DNA from 3 places in the Mesorhizobium sp. M1409 genome. Region 1 is predicted to be linked to each of the others. Evidence: predicted binding sites of a transcription regulator. Region 1 holds the regulator's gene; each other region holds the start of a gene.
What was found. Region 1 encodes LexA, which represses DNA repair genes until DNA is damaged. Its sites were predicted from a motif close to TGTTCNNNNTGTGTTCNG; they were not measured.
Positions count from the first base shown of each region.

Region 1 (4,193 bases):
AAGGTGTTGCATGCGGCGATGGAGATGCGGCCCGGCCGGTTGGCCATCGTCGCCGAGGGTGACAGTTTTCCCACCGACCTGTACATCGCCGAAGGCGTGGCCTCGACCCGGGATGGCGCCTTGCTGCGCCTCGCGGGCGTCGACGCGCCAACCATCGAAGAGCTGATCGACGAAAGCGTCGCGGTGGTGCTGGTCAACCACGTCAATTACAAATCCGGTGAACTGCGCGACATGACGGCGCTGACGCGCAAGGCTCATGCGGCCGGAGCGCTGATCGTTTGGGATCTCTGCCACACCGCGGGCGCTCTGCCGGTCGAGCTCGATCATGCAAATGCTGATTTCGCTGTCGGCTGCACCTACAAGTACCTCAACGGCGGTCCGGGCGCGCCAGCCTTCATCTATGCCGCCCAGCGCCACCACGGCGAGATCAGCCAGCCACTCAGCGGCTGGTGGGGGCATGCACGGCCCTTTGCCTTCGAACGGGGTTATGTTGCCGGCACCGGTATCCGCCGCTTTCTGTGCGGCACGCAGCCGGTCCTGTCGATGCGGGCGCTCAAAGGCGCGCTTGCCATCTGGAACGACGTCGACATGGCGGCATTGCGAAAGAAGAGCGTCGCGCTGACCGAACTGTTCATCCAGCTCGTCGAAGCGAAGTGCGGCGCCTATGGTCTCACGCTGGAGAGCACTCGCGACGCGACCAGGCGCGGCAGCCAGGTGTCGTTCCTTCACGATCATGGCTATCAAATCATGCGGGCGCTGATCGAGCGCGGCGTGATCGGTGACTTCCGCGCGCCGTCAACCATCCGTTTCGGATTTACGCCGCTCTATGTCGGCTACAAGGACGTGTGGCTGGCGGTCGAGGTGCTGGAAGACATTCTGCGCACGAGTGCATGGAAGGACCAGCGTTTCGCCGTCAAGGAGGCCGTAACCTGACGCGGCCGTCCCGACGATCTGTCGTCGCGTCTTGCCCCCAGGTCGGATGACGGAGGACGAATTTTTCGGCTCGCGAATGCGTTCGCCGCTGGTAGCCAGCGCAGGCTGCAATAGATTAACCAAGGTTGGCATTTTGGCTTCGTTTCGTTCACGGCAAACGAACGCCCGGAAAGCTGGAAATGCGCCCGTCGCGGATCCATGGGCAGCTCATGCCAGGCTTGAGCCAAGGGTGGGCCACAGCCCATTAACCATAACAATTTCAATGCCGGCAAGCGCATTGTGACGGCATACAGCCGTCGACGAGGCCCGCTGGCGAGCGCCAATAATTTCGACCCCCTTAATAAATTCATTAAACTTTAAACAGTTGCGGAACACAACTGGAACAGATAGTGTTTGTTCTGGGTTTGTTTTTCCGATTCTGGTTTCAGGTACCCTGGGGGCCGCCATGCTGACGCGCAAGCAACACGAACTGCTGATGTTCATCCATGAACGCCTGAAGGAAAGCGGCATTCCGCCATCCTTCGACGAGATGAAGGAGGCGCTCGACCTTGCCTCCAAATCCGGGATTCATCGTTTGATCACGGCACTGGAAGAGCGCGGCTTCATTCGCCGGCTGCCCAACCGGGCACGCGCGCTGGAAGTGCTGCGGCTGCCGGACTCGATCGCACCCGGCCTCAACGCGGCAAAGAAGTTCTCTCCAAGCGTCATCCAGGGCAGTCTTGGTCAGGCCAGTCTCGGCCAGGGCGGCCTTGGCCGGCAGATCAGGCCAGCGTCTTCGCGGATGTCTTCAGCAGGCAATGACGACGACGTGGTCGCCGCCGTGTCGATCCCCGTGATGGGGCGCATCGCCGCCGGTGTGCCGATCGATGCCATCCAGCACCAGACGCATTCGATCTCGGTGCCGCCAGACATGATCATGGGCGGCGAGCACTATGCGCTGGAGGTCAAGGGCGACTCGATGATCGAGGCCGGCATCTTCGACGGCGACACCGTCATCATCCGCAATGCCGATACGGCGAGCCCTGGCGAGATCATCGTGGCGCTGGTGGATGAAGAGGAAGCGACGCTGAAGCGGTTCCGCCGCAAGGGCGCCTCGATTGCTCTCGAAGCCGCCAATCCGGCCTATGAAACCCGTATTTTCGGGCCAGACAGGGTCAAGGTGCAGGGCAAGCTCGTTGGCCTGATCCGCCGCTACTAAGGCAGCTGCGGTTCAACGACTGGCTTCTCGGGTCTCTTGAAGGGCGGCAGTCCCCTCGCCTCGCGTGAAAACTTGCGTTGCGCGTGCCAGGGCCGATATGGCCTGTCCACGGCGAAGCTGATTGTCGCCGGCGCGGTCGCCGATTGGCGATCGAAGAAGACGGCAGCACTGCCTTTGCGGGCCAGTTGCCGTTTGGTGATAACGAGAACCAGCGGGTTGTGACAGGCGTCATAGGCCGTCGCGTCATTGATGACGATCAGGTCGGCGAAACCACAGGCTTTCCAGGTGTCTTTTCGGTCCTCGACATAGGCAATGAACGCGCCGGACGGATGCCTGGCGACGCAAACGCCTGAAGTGCAATAGAACGGTGCTCCCGGCGGCATTTCAGCCGCATCAGCGACGTCGAATTGACCGTCGCCTTCGTCGAACACCTCCGGCACGATGATGCTTTCGGATGTCAGCGCACGCTTCCAGTTGTCGACGGTGAATTCGTTCGGCCTGGCCCGGCTGACCGCGAGTTCGCCGCCGCCGATCGGCAACGCAACCAGCCTTGCGTCCTCCGAGATCAGCACGTCGGGTGCGCGCGTGTCCGAGACCGTCAGCAGGCCGGCAAGCGCGAAAGGAAGAGCTGCCAGCCGCAGCCATGTCGTCGCCATCGTCGCGATGACAAGGGCAATCGCCACCAGAAGGACAGACTGCTGCGAAATCAAGCCGATTGCGTCGACTGGCGAACGCTCGGAAATCCATCCGGACATCGCGATCATCGCCGTCAGGCCTTTGCCCATTACATAAAGAAAGGGGCCGTCGGCGCCGAATGGCATCGCCAGTGCGCTGAGGACGGCGAAAGGCATGACGACCAGTGATACGATCGGCATGATCGCCAGATTGGCGAACAGGCTGAGCGGCGACACACGCTGAAAATGCCAGATGGCAAACAGCGCAGTGGCGCCGCCGGCGATGATGGAAGTCATGGAAAGGCCGCCTGCCGCCAGCAGGAATTTTCGCGTCAGGAAACCAGGCAGCGACCGCTTTGGCGGCGGTGGTCTCGTCTTTCCCGCACGATGCTCCGACCAGCCGGCATAGGCGCCGACCAGCGCCGCGGTTGCGGCGAAGGACATCTGAAAACTCGGGCCGACCACTTCATGCGGCGACACCACGATGACGGCGATCGCCGAAATTGCTAGATTGCGCATGGTGAGTGCCGCCCGATCGAACAGCACGGCAATCAGCATCACCGCCAGCATGATGAAGCTGCGCTCGGCGGCGACGACGATGCCTGAGATGATGAGATAGGCGGCGATCGAGAACAGTGCCGCGACGGCGGCGTATTTCTTGACCGGACGACGCGCGGAAAAGTCCGGAAACAAGGCGAAGGCGCCGCGCAGCAACCCCATGATGGTGCCGGCGACGAGCGCCATATGCAGTCCGGAAATGGAGATGATGTGGTAGATGCCGGTACGCCGCATAGCTTCGTTGATGTCATCGGGAATGCCGGCGCGCACGCCGACGATCAGCGCCGCCGCGATCTCGCCCTCGGCGCCACCGACGCTGCCCCTGATGTGGTCGGCAATCGCTTCACGGGCTTTTTCTATCCCCGAGGAAAGGCGGTCCGATAGCGGCATGTCGCCGTCATCGGTGACGATAAGTTTTGGATTGCCGAGAAAGAACCCGCTGCCGCCGATGCCGGCGAAATAGCTGTCGAAGGAGAAGTCGTAGCTGTCCGGCCGCACAGGCCCGGTCGGCGGCAACAGCTTGGCATATCCAGTGATCAGGGAGCCGGCGATCACGTCCGCCGGGATCTTTCGCGCCGAAAGTCGCACCCGCTCCGGCGCATAGCGCAGTTTCGGCCTTGCGGTCGATGTGACGTCGATGGTCAGCCGGATACGACCGCTCTCCATCCGGTCGAGCGAAACGACGCGGCCGGTCACTTGCGTCGAGATTTCCGAGCCCAGCATCTGCGTTCCCGCCCGCCATGTCTCGACCTTTGCGGTGAGCAGGCCGAACGCGCACAAAAGTGCCGCCATGAAGCACAGATGGGTTTTCGGCCAGGAACGCGAGACCA
Region 1 is NZ_JAMYKV010000035.1:29,467-33,659, reverse strand. It holds gene kynU (kynureninase) at 1-933, shown strand, start outside; gene lexA (transcriptional repressor LexA) at 1,379-2,131, shown strand; gene NKG99_RS23775 (ComEC/Rec2 family competence protein) at 2,128-4,193, opposite strand, start outside.

Region 2 (4,193 bases), on a different contig from region 1:
GCCACGAGATGAAGGCCGGCGACTATGCCTGCTTTCCCGCCGGCCGGCCGGTTGGTCATTCCTTCCTCAACAGCGGCACCGGGCCGTGCCGCTATCTGATGATCGGCGAGCACAATCCCAATGAGGTCTGCGTCTATCCCGATTCCAACAAGATGGGGGTCGACGCCTTGCGCCGGCGCGACGGCATTTTCGACATGGCAGCGGTGCGACGGTACTGGGATGGCGAAGAGACGCAATAGCGCCCGGCTGTCTCCGGCTCACAATTCCTTCTCCGCCAGTTCCCTGAACTCGTCGGGCACCGAGCGCGCTGCTTCCAGCGCCACCGTGCCGTAGCCGACCGCCTGTTTGCCGAAGCGTTCGCGGATCTTGTCGATGGCGCGGTCGGCGTCGAAGCGTGCCAGGCCTTTCCTGGTACCGGGCCGGCGTTTCTCATCGGCGAGGCCGAGGGGCAGTTCGAGCTGCAGCTCGAAGCTTTCCTCGAGATGTGAGACCGAGATCGCGAGCAGGGAGATCAGCTTCTCGTGCGGATGGTCGGCGAGCACGCCGCGCACCAGGTCGCCGGCGATCTCGGCCAGCATGGTTGTCGCCGAGATCGGCTGGTCGAGCGTGATCGAGCGCGTGACGGCGCTGAGATCGGCAAAGCGCACGCGCACGGTCACGGTGCGGCCGGGCCTCGCCTTGGCGCGCAACCGGCTGGCGACACGGTCGGCCAGGTGCAGCAGGGTGGGCACGATGACCCGCGCCACGGCCGGCTTCTGGCCAAGCGCCGATTGCGCGCCGGCCGAGTGCGCCCGGCGCTTCGTCTCCAGCTTGCGCGGGTCGCGGTTCCACGACAGCGCGGCGAGTTTTTCGCCGGCGGCGGGACCGAGCAGCCGCGTCAGCGCGCCGCTGTGGGTCCGGGCCAGCTGGCCGACGGTCTCGACGCCGATCTCGGCCAGCCGCGCCCTGGTCGCCGGGCCGACGCCCCACATCAGCCCGACCGGCAGATCGTGCAGGAAGGCGATCTCGGTGCCGGGCTCGACGACCACCAGCCCGTCGGGCTTGGCGACCTGCGAGGCGATCTTGGCCAGGTGCTTGGTGCGCGCCACGCCGATCGAGATCGGCAGGCCGAGTTCGGCCCGCACGCGGCGGCGGATGGTCGTGGCGATCTCTTCTGGCTGCCCGAACAAATGCGTGCAGCCGGCGACATCGGCAAAGGCCTCGTCGATGGAGATGCGCTCGACCAATGGGGTGAAATCGTCGAGCACCTTGATCGCCGCGTCGCCCAGCCGCTGGTAGTGGTTGAAATTGCCGCCGACGAAGATCAGCTGCGGGCAGAGCTCGCGCGCCTTGCGTCCCGGCATGCCGCCGCGCACGCCGAAGGCGCGCGCCTCGTAGGAGGCAGCGAGCACAACACCGCCACCGACCGCGATCGGCTTGCCGCGCAGCGACGGGTCGAGCAACTGCTCGACCGAGGCGTAGAAGGCGTCGAGATCGGCATGCAGGATGGTGGCTGTCGTTTCCATCCGGCCGCATATCCAACGTTGCTGATAGACCTGAACAAATAGAGAACAAAAGGGGGTGATTTGTCAAGCGGAGAGCGGTTTGCGGAATGCCTGGTGAGGTAATCGCTCTCGGTTCGAATGCGTCGCCAAAACCGCAGCGGTAGCGCTGCCCCTCACCTGCCTGCCGGCATCCTCTCCCCGGAGAGGGGCGCTCTCATCGACGGTTTCGCCAACCACCAGCGTTGCAAAAATGGATGCCGGCGTTGCGGCCAGCCCCCTTCTCCCCGTCACTATACGGGGAGAAGTGCCCGGCAGGGCGATGAGGGGCGGCGGCCACCTTGCAGAGGAGAGTGGTGCTGTTCACGGACCGCGACTACTAGCCAACATGCTCCGCTCGCAACGCCGCCTTCATTCGTTCCAGTTCGGGCTCGCCGCCCGCCGCCAGCTCGTCGGCGATCCGCGCCAGTCTGTCGTCGGCACTACGGTGCTTGCTGCCCCATGCGCCAAGCGTGGCCAGCACGGGCAGCAGGTCGATGCCGGCCTCGGTCAGCCGATAGACAGTCTTCAGCCCATGCGTCGGGTCCTCGCTGCGGGTAAGGATGCCTTCCTGCTGCAGCGTCTGCAGCCGCTCGGCCAGCGTGCGCGACGAGATGCCTTCGTCGGACTGCAGGAATTCGCGAAAATGCTTTTTCCCGGCGAAGACCAGGTCGCGAATGATGAGCAGCGTCCAGCGGTCGCCGAGCAATTCGAGCGACAGGTTGATCGGGCAGCCGGATTTTTCACGGGTCGACATTTCTATGCTTCCATTTTTAAATCGCTTTACTATTGACATCATTTTTACCTTGGGTCAATGGTTCCGAAAGTAAACCAAAGTTCTTTCGAGCCTGACGACCGGGAGACGACAATGAAAAAGCTGATCCTGCAGATGCAGATGTCGGTCGACGGTTTTGTCGGCGCCAATGAGGACCACCGCTGGCAGCTCTGGGGGTGGGGCGACGACATCGGCTGGGACGAGGAGCTGAAGCAGGATTTCAACGCTGTCTTTTCCGGCATCGACACCATCCTGCTCAGCCGCAAGATGGCGGAGGAAGGCTATCTCAGCCATTGGGGCAAGGCAGCGAAGAAGTTTCCGCGCGACCCGTTCTATGCTTTCGCGCAACGCGTCGTCGACGCCCAGAAGGTGGTGCTGAGCGACAAGCTTGAGCAATCGGCGTGGGAGCGCACGAGGCTGGCCAGCGGCGACCTGCCGCGCGAAATCAATACGCTGAAGGCGGGCGAGGGCGGCGACATGGCCGTCTTCGGCGGCGCCGGTTTCGCCTCGGCGCTGATCGCGGCCGGGCTGCTCGACGAGTTCCAGCTGTTCATCAACCCGGCGGTGCTGGGTGCCGGACGCCGCATCTTCGACCAGGGCGGTTTCCAAAACTTGGCGCTGCTCGGCTCGAAGGCCTATGCCTGCGGCTTGGTGATCAACCGCTATGCTCCGGCGGGGTGAGGCGGCTCACGATCTTCACTTCGCATCATGAAAAATGATGCCGACCGTGTGGCGCATGCCTGAGCGCAGCCGGCTGACGCCGTGTCGCAGATTGACGCGGTAATTGCCCTTGGTTCCCTGCACCGGCCGGTTGTGGACGGCGAAGACAACGGCGTCGCCGTGGCGCAGCGGCACCACCTCGACCCGGCTCTGCATGCGCGGCCGCTGTTCGGTCAGCGCGAACTCGCCGCCGGTGAAATCCTGGCCCGGCTCGGAAAGCAGGATCGCCACCTGCAGCGGGAAGGCGAGATCGCCATAGAGGTCCTGGTGCAGGCAGTTGAAGTCGCCAGGCACATATTGCAGCAACAGCGGCGTCGGCCGCGTCTGGCCCGCGGCATGACACTGTTCGAGAAGGGCGGCATGGGTCGCGGGGTAGCGCGTGGCCTGCCCCATGCGCTCATTCCAGCGGTTGGCGACCTCGGCCAGCCTGGGATAGAGCGCGCTGCGCAGGCCGCCGAGCAAGTCCGGCAGGGGATAGCGGAAATAGCGGTACTCGCCCTTGCCGAAGCCGTGCCTGGCCATATGGATGTGGCTGCGGAAATGCTTCTCATCCGAATAGAGGCCGGCGATCCGCCGGCACTCCTGAGGCGACAGCAGCTTTTCGATCACCGCGCAGCCGAAGCCGTCGAGTTCGGCGGCAAGCGCCGGCCAGTCGTAACCGGCGACGCGTGTCTTGGCGGCTTCGACCACGGATGCGGCAACCTTGGCGTGGGCGTTCATATCGTAGCCTCCTTGTCGAGCAAAGCGCGCTTGCGTTCGACGCCCCAGCGGTAGCCGGACAGCGTGCCGTCGGCGCGGACGACGCGGTGGCAGGGAATGCCGACATAGGCGATGGTGTCGAGGGCGGCATGGACGGTCGCCGGTGCGGCTATTTGCGTTTGCATGAGCTTCATTGCCTTTACTCCCTTGTCTGTGCCTGAACTCTACAGAGACGGCTTCCCGCACTCACTCCAGTGCTTGCTTTCAAATTCAAGTCGCCAAGGTAGGTGCTCTATGGCGCCCCCCTCTGTCCTGCCGGACATCTCCCCCACGGGTGGGGAGATCGGCTGTCGCCATGACCTTCGCCAATCTCGAATGTTGCAAGAAGAGAGCCGGCGCCAGAACTGCCAATCTCCCTCCTTGTGGGGGAGATGTCCGGCAGGACAGAGGGGGGCGCCGTAGAGCGCTGACGGTGCTCA
Region 2 is NZ_JAMYKV010000076.1:12,323-16,515, forward strand. It holds gene NKG99_RS32955 (cupin domain-containing protein) at 1-239, shown strand, start outside; gene dinB (DNA polymerase IV) at 258-1,505, opposite strand; gene NKG99_RS32965 (winged helix-turn-helix transcriptional regulator) at 1,861-2,277, opposite strand; gene NKG99_RS32970 (dihydrofolate reductase family protein) at 2,389-2,976, shown strand; gene NKG99_RS32975 (2OG-Fe(II) oxygenase) at 2,992-3,735, opposite strand; gene NKG99_RS36095 (MGMT family protein) at 3,732-3,908, opposite strand; gene NKG99_RS32985 (hypothetical protein) at 4,191-4,193, opposite strand, start outside.
Region 2: a site for LexA is predicted at 1,536-1,553, ahead of dinB (DNA polymerase IV). Genes of this name have one in related genera too.

Region 3 (4,193 bases), on a different contig from region 1:
AAGGACTGGCCATCATAGGCCCCGTCCGGACGCTGGCCGAGGCCGGGCTTCCAGTTGGTCGCGGGACGGATCAGGTCGGCCAGCCGTTCCAGGATGTCGATACGCACGGCGCGGCGGCCGAGATTGCGGTAGCCCGCCAGCTTGTAGAAGGTCTTGTCGAAGGCTGGGTCGATGACCACGGAGGTGCGGCCGGAGGCGAGGGCGTGAACCACGTCGCCAAAGCCGGGCTTGTCCTTGCCGTCATTCTTCAGCGCCCACAGCAGCGTCACAAGCCCGGCGGGTGCCGGCTTGATCAGCGCCGGCACGAAAACATGGTAGGCGCCGAAGCGCACGCCGAGCCGGCGAAGCGCGGCGCGACCTTCCTGGTCGAGCGACTTCATCTCCTCGGCGATGTCGCGGCGGTTGATGAGGCCGAAATTCTCGACCAGTTGGAAGGCGATGCCACGGCCGATGCCAGAAATCTGGTCGGCATTCTTCAGGTCGACCAGCGGCTTCAGCAGCGACTCGATCTGGAAATTGACGAACCGCTCGGCACGCGCGGCGACCTTGTCGCGCGCCGGGCCGGTCAGCTGTTCGTCGGCCAGCAGCACCAGGCGCGGCTTCAGCGCGTCTTCGCCCGCGACCAGTGTGCCGATCGGCGCGCCGATCCAGCGCAGCGTGCCATCCGAGCCAAGCGCGATGTCGCCATTGGCCGAGGCGCCGAAGCGTTCGGCGCGCGCCTCGAACTCGGCGGCCAGCGCCTTCTGGGCGGCGGTGCGCACCGCCTTGGCGTCTTCACCGCCGGCGGTTTGATCAGCGGTGAAGCGGAACCCTTGCAACTCGCCGACATGGTGGCCTTCGACAAGGACGGTTCCGGTAGGACTAATTTCGGCTTCAGGCATGGTATTTTCTCTAAGGCGCCGCATGAGGACGGAAGTCCTGCGGTCTACGAAGCGTTTCGTCAACCGCTCATGCAGCGCATCCGACAATCTGTCTTCGATTTCGCGCGTCTTTTCCTGCCAGTGTGCCTGATCGGCCAGCCAACCGGGCCGGTTCGACACGAATGTCCAGGTGCGGATCTGGGCAATGCGATGCGACAGCGTGTCGATGTCGCCCTCGGTGGTGTCGGCGCGGCGCACCTGCTCGGCCATGTAATTCTCGTCGACATGGCCATGCCGTGCAAGGTCGGTGTAGATCGAAGCAACGAGGTCTGCATGTTGGGCCGGCGCGATCCTGCGGTAATCGGGCAGTGCGCAGGCTTCCCACAGCAGCGCAACGCGTTTGGCATTGCTGGCAAGAGCGCGGATGTCTTCATCGCGGGACAGATATTCAAGCGCCTGCGCGTCGACCGCGGGCAGCGCGCGCGTCAGCCCTTCGACCGGGGCATTGGTTTCGATCGAGCGCTTCAGCGCATCGAGGCTGGCGAAGTCGAAACGCGCGGTGCGCCATTGCAGCACCTTCGCCGGATCGAAATCATGGCCTTCGATCTTCTTGACCAGTTCCTCATCCAGCGGGTCGACCTGGCCGGTGACGCCAAAGGTGCCGTCGCGCAGGTGCCGACCGGCGCGGCCGGCGATCTGGCCAAGCTCGGCCGCCGTCAGGTTGCGATACTGATAACCATCGAACTTCCGGTTCTGGGCGAAGGCGACGTGATCGAGATCGAGGTTGAGGCCCATGCCGATGGCGTCGGTGGCGATGAGATAGTCGACATCGCCGGACTGAAACAATGCCACTTGGGCGTTGCGGGTGCGCGGGCTTAGCGCGCCGAGCACGACGGCGGCACCGCCCTGTTGGCGGCGGATCAGTTCGGCTATGGCGTAGACCTCGTCGGCCGAGAAGGCGACGATCGCAGTGCGCCGCGGCAGCCGTGTCAGTTTCTTGGGGCCGGCATAGGCAAGATGCGACAGCCTCGGCCGCGTCACCACAGAGACGCCTCTCAGCAGGCGCTGCAAAATGCCGTGCATGGTGGCGGCACCGAGCAGCAACGTTTCCTGGCGGCCGCGCAGATGCAGGATACGGTCGGTGAAGATGTGTCCGCGCTCGAGGTCGCCGGCAAGCTGCACCTCGTCGATGGCGACGAAGGCGGCATCGGTCTCGCGCGGCATGGCCTCGACGGTGCAGACCGAATATTTCGCGCCCGCCGGCTGGATCTTTTCCTCGCCGGTGATCAGCGCGACCTTGTGAGCGCCAACCTTTTCGCAGACGCGGGCATAGACCTCGCGCGCCAGCAGCCTGAGCGGCAGGCCGATGATGCCACTCTCATGAGCCACCATGCGCTCGATGGCGAGATGGGTCTTGCCGGTGTTGGTGGGCCCAAGCACGGCGGTCACGTCGCGGCCAGACAGGATTAGCGGCTCAGTGTGTTTCGGCTGGATGTTCATCGACCCTGGGAATAAGGCTTTCTGGCCTCTGGTTGTCGGGAGCGTGCCTCACGTGGCGCGTATGACAGGCGACACATAGGGATTTCGGGCGCGAAGCGAAAGCGGAATGTTCCACCGCCGGCCAGAAGGTGTTTTTGTCAAACTCTCAATCGGCCGCGGATTAACGGATAGAACGAGTCTGGAACGAATCGGCGACGAATCAGTGACTCGGCCAGATTCAGCTTTTGTTCACGGCTACATGTGGATTTTGCGACCAGGAGTCGCACCACATGCTGAATCGCTGAACTGGCCCGTTTTATGCTAAGAGGGTGCAAGGGGGCGTTGCTGTTAACCTTTGCCGAGAAACGATCATGATGGCTTGGTATGCCTCGCTCAAGCTTATGAAATTGTTGATCTTTCCTAATCCGCGTTAAGGAATTGGCAGGCGATTCCAGCTGTCGCCGTTAACGTTCCGGTCAAAGCCGGAACGAATCGGCGACGAATCAGGATGCCGGAATATTCTTGGTTTGTTCACCCCAATATCTTGTGTTGTGAACAGCTTATCCACCGAGAATCCACAGGCTTGGGAACCGGTTTCGCACAGGGCGGCCAGCCGCTATTAACCTCTGCGTACCGGATTGGGTCAGCACCCGACGAGGGCATGTCGAAAGGATCAGGCCCGGCAACGAAAAAACGGGCCGGCGGGCTGGCCCGTCGGTCTGTCCGCCCGCACCGCCCGTCATCAGACGAAATACTGGCCGCCATTGGCCGTGATGGTCGAGCCGGTGATGAAGCCGGCATCCTCGGAAGCGAGGAAAACGACGCAGCGCGCGATTTCTTCGGGCTCGCCGAGGCGGCCGACGGGGATCTGCGGGATGATCCGCTCGTTGAGCACCTTCTCGTCGATAGCCTTGACCATCTCGGTGGCGATGTAGCCGGGGCAGATGACGTTGACGGTGATGCCCGCGCGCGCCCCCTCTTGAGCCAGAGCTTTGCTGAAACCGATGTCGCCGGCCTTGGCGGCGGAATAGTTGACCTGGCCGGCCTGGCCCTTCTGGCCGTTGATCGAGGAGATCGTGATGACGCGGCCGAACTTGCGGTCGCGCATGCCGCTCCACAGCGGATGCGTCATGTTGAAGACGCCGGACAGGTTGGTGTCGATGACCTCTTTCCACTGTTCGCGCGTGATCTTGTGGAACATGGCGTCTCGGGTGATGCCGGCATTGTTGACCAGCACCGAGACCGGGCCGAGATCGGCCTCGACCTGTTTGATGCCGGTGGTGCAGGCATCATAGTCGGCGACCGACCATTTGTAGACCGGGATACCGGTTTCGGCCTTGAATTTCGCCGCCGCGTCGTCATTGCCGGCGTAGTTCGCGGCAACCGAATAGCCGGCGGTCTTCAATGCGATCGAGATCGCCGCGCCGATACCGCGCGATCCGCCCGTGACGATTGCTACCTTGGTCATAATGTTCCTCCCTTTGGTCGGGAGCGAATAGCGAGTGGCTAATAGCGAGTAGGGATTTGATGTCCCGTCGCGCTGACGCCATTCTTCCCTATTCGCTACTCGCTATTTGCTTTTCTTCAGATTGCCTCCACGCACATGGCGACGCCCATGCCGCCGCCGATGCAGAGCGTAGCGAGGCCCTTCTTGGCGCCACGGCGGCGCATCTCGAAGACCAGCGTGTTGAAGATGCGGGCGCCAGATGCGCCGATCGGGTGGCCGATGGCGATGGCGCCGCCATTGACGTTGACGATCGAGGGATCCCAGCCCATGTCCTTGTTGACGGCGCAGGCTTGCGCCGCAAAGGCTTCATTGGCCTCGATCAGGTCGAGGTCGCCGACCGACCAGCC
Region 3 is NZ_JAMYKV010000004.1:59,552-63,744, reverse strand. It holds gene NKG99_RS04925 (helicase-related protein) at 1-2,360, opposite strand, end outside; gene phbB (acetoacetyl-CoA reductase) at 3,082-3,807, opposite strand; gene NKG99_RS04915 (acetyl-CoA C-acetyltransferase) at 3,924-4,193, opposite strand, start outside.
Region 3: a site for LexA is predicted at 2,529-2,546, ahead of NKG99_RS04925 (helicase-related protein). Genes of this name have one in related genera too.